DNA from 3 places in the Pediococcus parvulus genome. Region 2 is predicted to be linked to each of the others. Evidence: predicted binding sites of a transcription regulator. Region 2 holds the regulator's gene; each other region holds the start of a gene.

Region 1 (3,289 bases), 670 kb from region 2:
TTTACAGCAGGAAATGCCGTTAGTGCCAACCCAGTTACTGTGGATTAACATGGTATCCGCCATTACGATCCAGTTTGCCTTTTTGTTTGAACCGGCCGAAGAGGGACTTATGAAACGCATGCCACGAAAGAGTAACCAAGCCTTCTTAAATCGAAAAGATGTGTGGCAGATTGTCTATGTTTCCTTTTTAATTGCTGGTTTGGGAATCAGTGCTTTCAAGTGGTTGACATTGCAAGATATTAGTACTGTGGTTGCAAGTACAGTGACGTTAAATGTGATTGTTGTCGGTAAGATTTTTTATCTGTTTAATATTCGAACACCCAAACCTGCGTTGTCAAAAGATATTTTCCGAAATCCGATGGCGTTTGCCATTATTGCGGTTCTCCTGATTCTGCAGGCCGGAATCACATACTTGCCATTTATGCAGGTGATTTTTAGTACTGCTAATTTAGACTGGCACTTATGGTTGATTCCAGTGTTTGCCGGAATTGTTGTCTTGATTGTAACCGAGCTAGATAAGCTGTGGGGAATTCGGCGGCAAAAACGCATGATTGCGACGTGGAATCAAAAATAAAGCGCTTTTTCTTAACGATTCAAAAAAGTAGTGCTAGGATGAGGTCGTAAAAATATAAATAAGGAGATCTCAGAAATGGCAAAAGATGATGGAATTAAAGTAGAAACAGATGAAGAACAGATTGCAAAGATTGACTTCGATAAAGAAGACGTCAAACAAGCAGCTGACATGATTGCAGAGAAGGGCTTCGTTACCAAAAATGATTTTCCTGATATGCATGACCGTTTATGGAGCCAAGGATTCTACGAAAAAATTGAAGACGAATTTCATCATCGTGATAATGAAGATCCTTACATTTTCTGTGAACGATTTGACTTCATTGGTGGTGCGATTGAATCAATTATCTTTGATATGGATCAAGTCAAGACTCGTGAGAAGGCATTACACATTTTAGGTGAGGCGCTAGATTTGAAAGTTCAAGACAAACCTAACGAAACGCATAAAATGGTTACTTACTAAAACTAAAAGTTCAAACAGCTATTTTCCAATTAATGGAGATAGTTGTTTTTTTGATGATAGCAAAGATTTGACGCTAATTATTCTAGGCTTAGATTGAAAATGCTGAAATCAAAATGGCTCAACCACGGGATTCTAGCTAATTGTTTTAGCACTCTTAAATGTGTAGTGCTAAATTCTTGCATTCGATTTTAGATGGTCTTACTATATAGTTGTACCGAGGAAATTAGGTACGAAAATTTATATAAAAAAGGAGTCTTGAATTATGGCTAACGAGTTGAGAAACAGAGATTTTGATGATTTTGCACCACTTGATTTTTTCGATAATTTTGGGAAGAATTTCTTCAAATCAATGACTGAAGGTAGCTCAATGAAGACGGACATCCGTGAAAATGAAAAGGATTATCAAGTTTCAGCAGAACTGCCCGGTTTCAAGAAAGAAAATATTGATTTGAATTATGATAATGATACATTGACGGTTACGGGCAAACATAATGTTGATAAGGAACAAAAGGACGAAAAAGGTAATTTAATTCGTCAAGAACGTAGTTACAGCAATGTGTCTCGTCAATTCTATCTTCCAAATATTGATCGTGATAAGATTAGTGCTTCCTATGACGGTGGTGTTTTGAAGGTTACATTGCCAAAGAGTGAAGAAAAGCTTCAAAGTGGCAAACAAATTCCAATCAACTAAAGTTTAATTAAATTTGATGAAAGAGACCATCACAGTTGTTGTGATGGTCTCTTTTTTAATCTCAAGTTGAAGAAACATATAGATATTGTAACCGATGCCAAATTGATTTAGTTTTAGTTTGAAAGGTGGTAAGCTGGTAGCTGGATAGTATAAATTTAATTTTAGGAGTGATACTTTTGAAACAAATTACAATTGGTGGCAAAAAAGTTTCTAACGTTGCGTTAGGAATTATGCGTATGGATGCGTTGGATACGGATGCTGCAACAAAAGTAATTGAAACAGCTGTTGATAACGGTGTGAACTTTATTGATACTGCTGATATTTATGGTGGTGGCAAATCAGATCTCGTTTTTAGGGATGCTTTAGACAAGTCATCTGTAAGTCGTGATAATTTATGGATTCAATCTAAGGTCGGAATTCGTAATGGTAACGATGATGGTTCTGGTAAGCCTTATGGAAATCGTTATGATTTTTCAAAACAACATATTATTGATGCTGTTAATCATGAATTACAAAGCTTGAATTTAGATTATTTGGATTCAGTTTTACTTCATCGTCCAGATCCATTGATGGAACCGGACAAGATTGCGGAAGCGTTTGATGAATTACAAACGGCGGGGAAGGTTCGTCATTTTGGTGTTTCAAACTTTAACCCAATGCAATTTGAATTGTTACAACGTTCAGTTTCACAGAAATTGATGTTTAACCAACTTCAATTCGGAATTATGCATAGTAATATGATTGATTTCGGAATGCATACAAATATGCAGGATGATTGTGGTGTGGATCATGATGGACAATTTTTAGAGTATTCACGGATTCATGATATTGTGATTCAAGCGTGGTCACCGTATCAATGGGGAAACTTTAACGGACCGTTTATTGATAATCCGAAGTTTCCAGAGTTGAATAAAAAAATGCAGGAATTGGCAGACCAGTATGGGGTGACAAAGAATGCGATTGCAACGGCATGGATTCTCCGTCATCCGGCGAAGTTCCAAGTGTTGGTGGGATCAATGAATCCACAGCATATTAAGGAATCGTTGGCTGGTAGTGATGTGGAAATGACCGGGCAAGAATGGTATGACATTTATTACGCGGCTGGAAATGATATGCCATAAAAATAGTGGGCGAAGAGTAGCGATAAGTCCCCATAAATAAGAGCGTGCCGTAAGTGGGAGAATTCCCGCAGTAGGCATGCTTTTATTTATGGGCACTTGCTACTCTGAGCCGTCCTAGAGCTCAGCGGAAATAAAAAAATATCCGTCTAAACCAAAAATGATTTAAACGGATATTTTAGAATCTAAACTATTCTGTAGCGTATTGCCGTGTTGCAACTAATTGATGATGTGAATCATAAAATTTAATCTTTACAGGGGCACCGTTTTTTGCGAGTTCCCATGAGCCTTCTGCATTAAGTGTTTTACCTGACTTGACTTCGTTGACTGAAGAATTTTCAAGTGAGTCATCCTTAGTTGTACTGGTTGAAAATGGTAATGAGCCTTGGACAAGCTTTTTGGTCTTACCATTGACTGTTTGGGTGGCTTTGAGGTATTTATACCAAT
Region 2 (3,289 bases):
ATTGTGACACAACAACCATTGCAGGCCGTAAAACACGATCTTTTAGCATGTATCCCTTTTGCAGGACACTCACTACTTGATCAGCTTTGCCGCCTTCTTCAACAGCCACCGTTTGAACGGCTTGATGAATGTGTGGATCAAATGGTTGACCAACTGCTTCAATCTCAGTTACATGATTGTCTTTTAAGGCCTTATTCATGTGATCAAAAACCATCTGAATACCCTTTTTCAGTTGCTTTCCATTTTCGTCAGACACCTCAATCGCCAAAGCACGCTCAAGATTATCAATCACTGGTAAAATGTCTTTGGCTAAGTGTTGACCGTCATACTTAACCAAGTTTGCCTGCTCTTTTTCATTTCGTTTTTGAATATTGGCCGTTTCAGCCTTAGCACGAATGTATTGATCAGTTATAGCATCAACTTTACCATTCAATTCGGTAATTTGTTTTTTTAACTCTTCAATCTGGGTAGCCGTTTTTGATTGTTTCTTGGACTTTTTTTCGCCCTTTACTTTTTTATCAGGTTTAACTTTAGTTTTTTTTGTTTCTTTTGTTTGTTTTTCGACCGTTTCATCGATCTTTTCAGTCTTCTTGTCTTCTGCCACTACGTTCACACCTCTCAACTATCATCAATATCGTGGTAATAATCTATCAATCTTCTTGCTAGCTCTGTTCGGAACGCACCAACCAACCCAATCATTTTGGAATATGGCATACTCGTTGGTCCCAAAACTGCAATAACACCTTTACCATGTTGATCAACATCGTAAGTTGCTGTAATCAAACTATAATTTTTTAACAGATTATTAGTAATTTCATTACCGATTTGAACCTTAATATTTTGATCTGGCGAACCCAAAACGCTGGCAAGATCCGTCGAATGGTTCATCAAACGATATAAAGATCGAATTGCACCCAAATCATGCTGCTTGGAAAAATCCAGTAAATTTAGCTGCCCACCAACAAAGAATCGTTCAGTTGCTGATTTTTTCAAAACATCTTCGAAAACATCCAAGAAACCCTCTGGCGTTTCAATGTACTTTCCGATTTGATTCGGAATATCCGTTGCTAATCTTTTGAAAACTTCTGACAACGTTAAACCAACTAATTCATCATTAATGATCCGAATAACTGCTTCTAAAGCTTCAGGATCAACGTTTGAAGGCACCTTAAAAGTTCTATTCTGAACGTCACCATTGTCAGTTACCAAAATAGCCATAACACGATGATTTCCTAATGGAACCAATCTGAACCCTTCAAGCTTTGCATCTTTCAATTCAGGCTTTACTGTAAAGGCAGTGTAGCTAGTTAACTTAGAAAGCATATCCGCCGATTCGGCAACGATATCATCAATTTCTTGAAACTGATGATTAAACGAAGAACGTATCTGTCGCAAATCACTCGATTGAACTTTATCAGGTTTCAACAAATGGTCAACATAATAGCGATAGCCTTGGATCGAAGGAATTCGACCGGACGAAGAGTGAGTTTTCTTAAGCAACCCAATTTCTTCCAGCGTCGCCATCTCATTACGAATTGTTGCCGAACTCACATGCATCGGTAATTGGCTAACTAAAGCTTTTGAACCTACTGGCTGACCATCACTCGTATAGATCTGAACGATTGCTTGTAAAATCAATAACTCCCTATCTGTCAGCAAAACCATCACCTCTTTTAGCACTTAGCACATTGGAGTGCTAAGACACTATTAAAGATAACAAATGTTCTTTCAAATGTCAACATTAGTCAAACATTTTTTGATATTTGTACTATTCTTTTTTTAAAAGCCTAGCTTTTTGCTTGTATTAAGAGATTTCGTCCAAGGTGCTACAGCATTTTTTGATACTTTACGTTCTGATTTAAATCAGATTTCAATGGCAAGGTATTAACTGAAAAATGCATCTACATTAATTTGATTTTCCATTATTTAAATTCGCAAAATATTGCCGGATGTTTTTTTCATCGGCCTTTAATTGTTCAATTAATTTGTCAGCATTCGCAAACTTTATTTCACCACGCACATAGTGATACCATTCTACGGAAACTACTTCACCATATATTTCCTGATCAAAATCAAAAATATTGATTTCTAACGTGATCGGACGATTTTCTCCAAACGTGACATTACGGCCAACAGAAGCCATCGCTGGCCACCATTTTGTGCCAATTTTGATTCGAACAGCATAAATTCCAATCCCCGGAATTCGTACCCATGGATCTGACAATACATTTGCCGTAGGAAATCCAAGTGTTCGTCCCCGAGCTTCACCATGAACTACTAATCCATTAGTTTGGTAAACATATCCTAAGAACTTGTTGGCATGATCCACATCACTTTTCTTTAAATCATCACGAATTTTGGTTGAACTAACTTTTTGACCGTCTAATAAAAATTCGTTTACTGTCACGATATCAAAACGATCTTTGGCATAACTTGGTAAATGAGTCATATCCGCAATTTCACGTGGCCCGTAAGTATAGTCAAAACCTGCAACGATTGCTTTTGCATGCAGATTAACCATATATTGATCCACAAATTCTTGAGGAGTTAAATGCGCAAAAGTGGATGTGAAACTGACCACATATAAAAAATCAACACCCAAACTAGTCATTAACTCAGCTTTTCGTTTAACTGAGGTCAAATAATGTAAACCATTTAGACCTGGTTTCGGAAAAACAACAGACGGGTGGTGGTCAAAAGTCATTGCTGCAAGCGGTAATTTTCTTTGATCGGCTTCCTTGCGAGCACACTTGATAACTGCCTGATGGCCAAGATGAACGCCACCAAAAAATCCCATTGCCAAAACAACATCTCCATGAGGAATTTCTTGAGTCTCATATGGATGATGTAAATAAATAATTCTCATAAAATCCTCCCAATAATTCTAAATATCACGTTCTCAAAACTCTCTTAGTTAGTTGGTTAATAACATGGTCATCGGCCGATAAGCTACCCGTTTTTCATCATATTGGTATAGTGCTTGGACCCGATCGTGAAAAGTCAATGCCAATACAGGGGCTGCATTTTTCGGCTGATCAAAATTACTTCTCTGTAAAATAGCACCGTTTTGAACTCTCCGCCAAAGATCGGCATTCAGTTCAAAATGCGGATAATTTTTTAACGCATGATCAAGGGGCCGAATCAAAGTATCGATCGTATTAGTTTCAACAGCCGACTCCAACTGAGCAAAAGTCACCGTTTCATCTAATTTAAACCCGCCACTACTTAGCCTAGTTAATTTTGACATAACTGCCGGCACACCTAAAATCTCACCCAGATCCACCGCCAG
Region 3 (3,289 bases), 430 kb from region 2:
GCCATGAACATTTTCATATCAAGCAACAAGATAAGTTTTTGTAGTTTCGACCTTTAGTTGAGGATATAAAAAAGCCGTAAAATTAGAATTGAATCTAATTTTACGGCTTTAATTGTTTAACGAATTACATCATGCCGCCCATGCCACCTGGTTGTGGTTGTGCACCGGCTGCTGCATCATCTTTGGGTTCTGGTTTGTCAGCGACAACGGCTTCAGTTGTTAACAACAAAGCTGAAACACTGGCTGCATTTTGTAAAGCAGAACGAGTAACCTTAGTTGGGTCAACGATTCCGGCTTTAACCATGTCATCCCAGTTACCAGTAGCTGCATTATAACCAATACCTGGCTTCTGCTTCTTCAAGTTTTCAACAACGACAGAGCCTTCTGCACCAGCATTCTCAGCGATTTGACGAACTGGTTCTTCCAAAGCACGTTTAACAATGTTGATACCTGTTAACTCGTCACCATCAGCTTTAAGGCCATCAAGAGATGAAATAGCATTAACTAATGCTGTACCACCACCAGGAACAAAACCTTCTTCAACAGCTGCTCGAGTAGCATTCAAAGCATCTTCAATTCGATAGTTCTTTTCTTTAAGTTCAGTTTCAGTAGCTGCACCGACACGGACAACAGCCACACCGCCTGCTAATTTAGCTAAGCGTTCTTGTAACTTCTCCTTATCAAAATCAGATGTAGTTTCTGAAATTTGTTGTTTGATTGTCGCAACTCGTTCTGCAATCTGATCCTTGTCACCAGCACCTTCAACGATTGTTGTGTCGTCTTTTGTGACAGTAACCTTGTTTGCTTGGCCTAATTGATCAATGGTTGCATCTTTTAAGTTCAAACCTAGATCATCAGTGATTACAGTACCACCAGTCAAGGTTGCGATATCTTCAAGTTGAGCCTTACGACGATCGCCAAAACCTGGTGCCTTAACAGCAACAACATTAAAGGTTCCACGCATCTTATTCAATACCAATGTTGGTAAAGCTTCACCTGTAATATCATCAGCAATGATTAAAAGTGAACGACTTTGTTCAACAACAGATTGTAACAATGGTAAGATATCTTGAATATTGCTAATCTTCTTATCCGTAATTAAAATGTAAGGATTGTCTAAATCAGCTTCCATTTTATCGTTGTCAGTTACCATGTATTGAGACATGTATCCACGATCGAATTGCATTCCCTCAACCACATCAAGGGTTGTATCAACCCCACGTGATTCTTCAACAGTGATGACACCATCGTTTCCAACCTTTTCCATAGCGTCAGCAATTAACTTACCAACTTCTTCGTTAGCAGCTGAAATTGAAGCAACCTGGGCAATATCGTCCTTAGTTTTAACATCATGTGACATCTTGTGAAGGCCTTCAACGGCAGCCTTTGTTGCACGTTCAATTCCGCGACGGATACCAACTGGGTTGGCACCAGCAGTCACGTTCTTCATACCTTCATTCACAATTGCCTGGGTCAAAACAGTAGCTGTTGTGGTACCATCACCAGCAATATCGTTAGTTTTTGAAGCAACCTCCGATACTAACTTAGCACCCATGTTTTCAAAATGATCTTCAAGGTCAATCGCCTTAGCAATCGTCACACCATCATTTGTAATTGTTGGTGAACCATACGATTGCTCCAAAACAACGTTGCGTCCTTTTGGTCCAATTGTTGATTTAACAGTGTCAGCTAATTTGTCGACACCCTTTAACATCTTTGTCCGTGCATCTTCAGAAAATTTTATTTCTTTTGCCATAAATATTTCACCTCAAGAATTCTAATTTTAGTTAGTCAATAATTGCCACAATATCTTTTTCATGAAGTACCAAGTACTTTTTATCTTCATATGAGACTTCAGTACCGGCATATTTATCAAATATAACTGTGTCACCGGTTTTAACAGAAGGTGCAACCTTTTCACCGTTATCTAATACGCGTCCATCACCCACAGCAACAACCTTGCCGCTTTGTGACTTTTCCTTAGCATTGCTTGCAAGGACGATGCCACCAACAGTTTGTTCTTCTTCTTCCTGTGCTTCTAATATCACGCGATCTCCTAATGGTTTTAACAAAATGAATCCCTCCAGTTATTTATTTTATAAATTTAGCACTCTTAACTGCTAAGTGCTAACAACAATATTTACTATATCATTCTCAAACTAGAATGCAAGCATTTTACTGACCTTTTTTGACGAAAGAATTCAAAAGCCTTTAAACATGCTATACTATAGTAATATTTGTGAGGTGTCGTCAGTTGAAACTTGAAAAGAAATCTATCTATATCTTAATTACGTATTTAATTGTGTATCTTTTGCCAAGCTTCCTAAATAGCTTTTTTAAATTCACACACAGCATGATCTTTAGCGTCCAAATTATCGATTATTTAGCTGGTGCACTAATTTTAGGCTTTTTGGCATTTCATAATATGCCCCAAAACCTTCCCGAAAAAAAATCGAGTCATACCTGGCAGATTATTCTGTGGGGCATTCTCGGTTTTATTATTGTCATATTTTTACAGAGCCTTATCCTCAAAGTAACCGTTCAAACTGGTGGAAGTGCAGCTTCTCAAAATACGAGTGCCATTTTAAAAATCATCAAAAATTATCCCTTATTTGTCTTGCCCATTATTATTGGCGCTCCCATTATGGAAGAAATTGTTTTTCGAAAAACTCTTTTTGGAAATCTCTCAAATCTCTTTGGCTTTTTAGGCCCTAAAGTCTCACAGATACTAACTGCCTTGATTTCTAGTGGCTTATTTGCAATCGCTCATTCGGACGGTCATATTGTGCTCTATGCCACTATTGGACTATGGTTTTGTTGGCTGTACCATCATACCGGCAAAATTCAAACCTCGATGATTGCTCACATTCTAATGAACTCTTTAGTTGTCCTCCCTTTTCTAGGGCTTTGATCATTTAACCATGATTAATGGCATAAATTAAAGTTTGTAATTCATTGGTAAGATCAATATTTTGAATACGAACGCCTTCTGGCACAGAAATCCGCACAGTGGTGAAATTCATGATTCCTTTAATGCCACCCTGGACTAACTCGTCCACTACTTTTTGGGCAATTGTGGCTGGAACCGTAATAATGGCGATTTCAATCCGTTGATCCTTCAGCTGTTCTTGTAATTGTCTCATGTCATAAACAGGCACATTACTTTGCACGGAGCCAATCAATTTAGGATTAACGTCAAACGCCGCACTGATCCTGACATTGCTATTTTTATGAAAATTAAAATTTAACAAGGCATGGCCTAAATTACCAACCCCAATGAGGGCAACGT

Evidence for each region. The regulator HrcA, encoded in region 2, represses chaperone genes, less so after heat shock. The targets are predictions, from matches to a motif close to TTAGCACTCNNNNNNNNNGAGTGCTAA.
Region 1: AB3217_RS08935 (Hsp20/alpha crystallin family protein) is a predicted target of HrcA. The motif match lies at 1,179-1,205, and genes of this name have one in related genera.
Region 3: groES (co-chaperone GroES) is a predicted target of HrcA. The motif match lies at 2,105-2,131, and genes of this name have one in related genera.

Annotation. Positions count from the first base shown of each region.
Region 1 covers NZ_OZ061292.1:1,768,293-1,771,581, reverse strand. Annotated here, with positions in the region: gene AB3217_RS08945 (HAD-IC family P-type ATPase) at 1-574, shown strand, start outside; gene AB3217_RS08940 (hypothetical protein) at 650-1,033, shown strand; gene AB3217_RS08935 (Hsp20/alpha crystallin family protein) at 1,296-1,724, shown strand; gene AB3217_RS08930 (aldo/keto reductase family oxidoreductase) at 1,901-2,845, shown strand; gene AB3217_RS08925 (DUF5067 domain-containing protein) at 3,033-3,289, opposite strand, start outside.
Region 2 covers NZ_OZ061292.1:1,096,849-1,100,137, reverse strand. Annotated here, with positions in the region: gene grpE (nucleotide exchange factor GrpE) at 1-604, opposite strand, end outside; gene hrcA (heat-inducible transcriptional repressor HrcA) at 619-1,659, opposite strand; gene ribF (riboflavin biosynthesis protein RibF) at 1,907-2,866, opposite strand; gene truB (tRNA pseudouridine(55) synthase TruB) at 2,915-3,289, opposite strand, start outside.
Region 3 covers NZ_OZ061292.1:664,114-667,402, reverse strand. Annotated here, with positions in the region: gene groL (chaperonin GroEL) at 125-1,756, opposite strand; gene groES (co-chaperone GroES) at 1,788-2,072, opposite strand; gene AB3217_RS03165 (lysostaphin resistance A-like protein) at 2,303-2,911, shown strand; gene AB3217_RS03160 (redox-sensing transcriptional repressor Rex) at 2,916-3,289, opposite strand, start outside.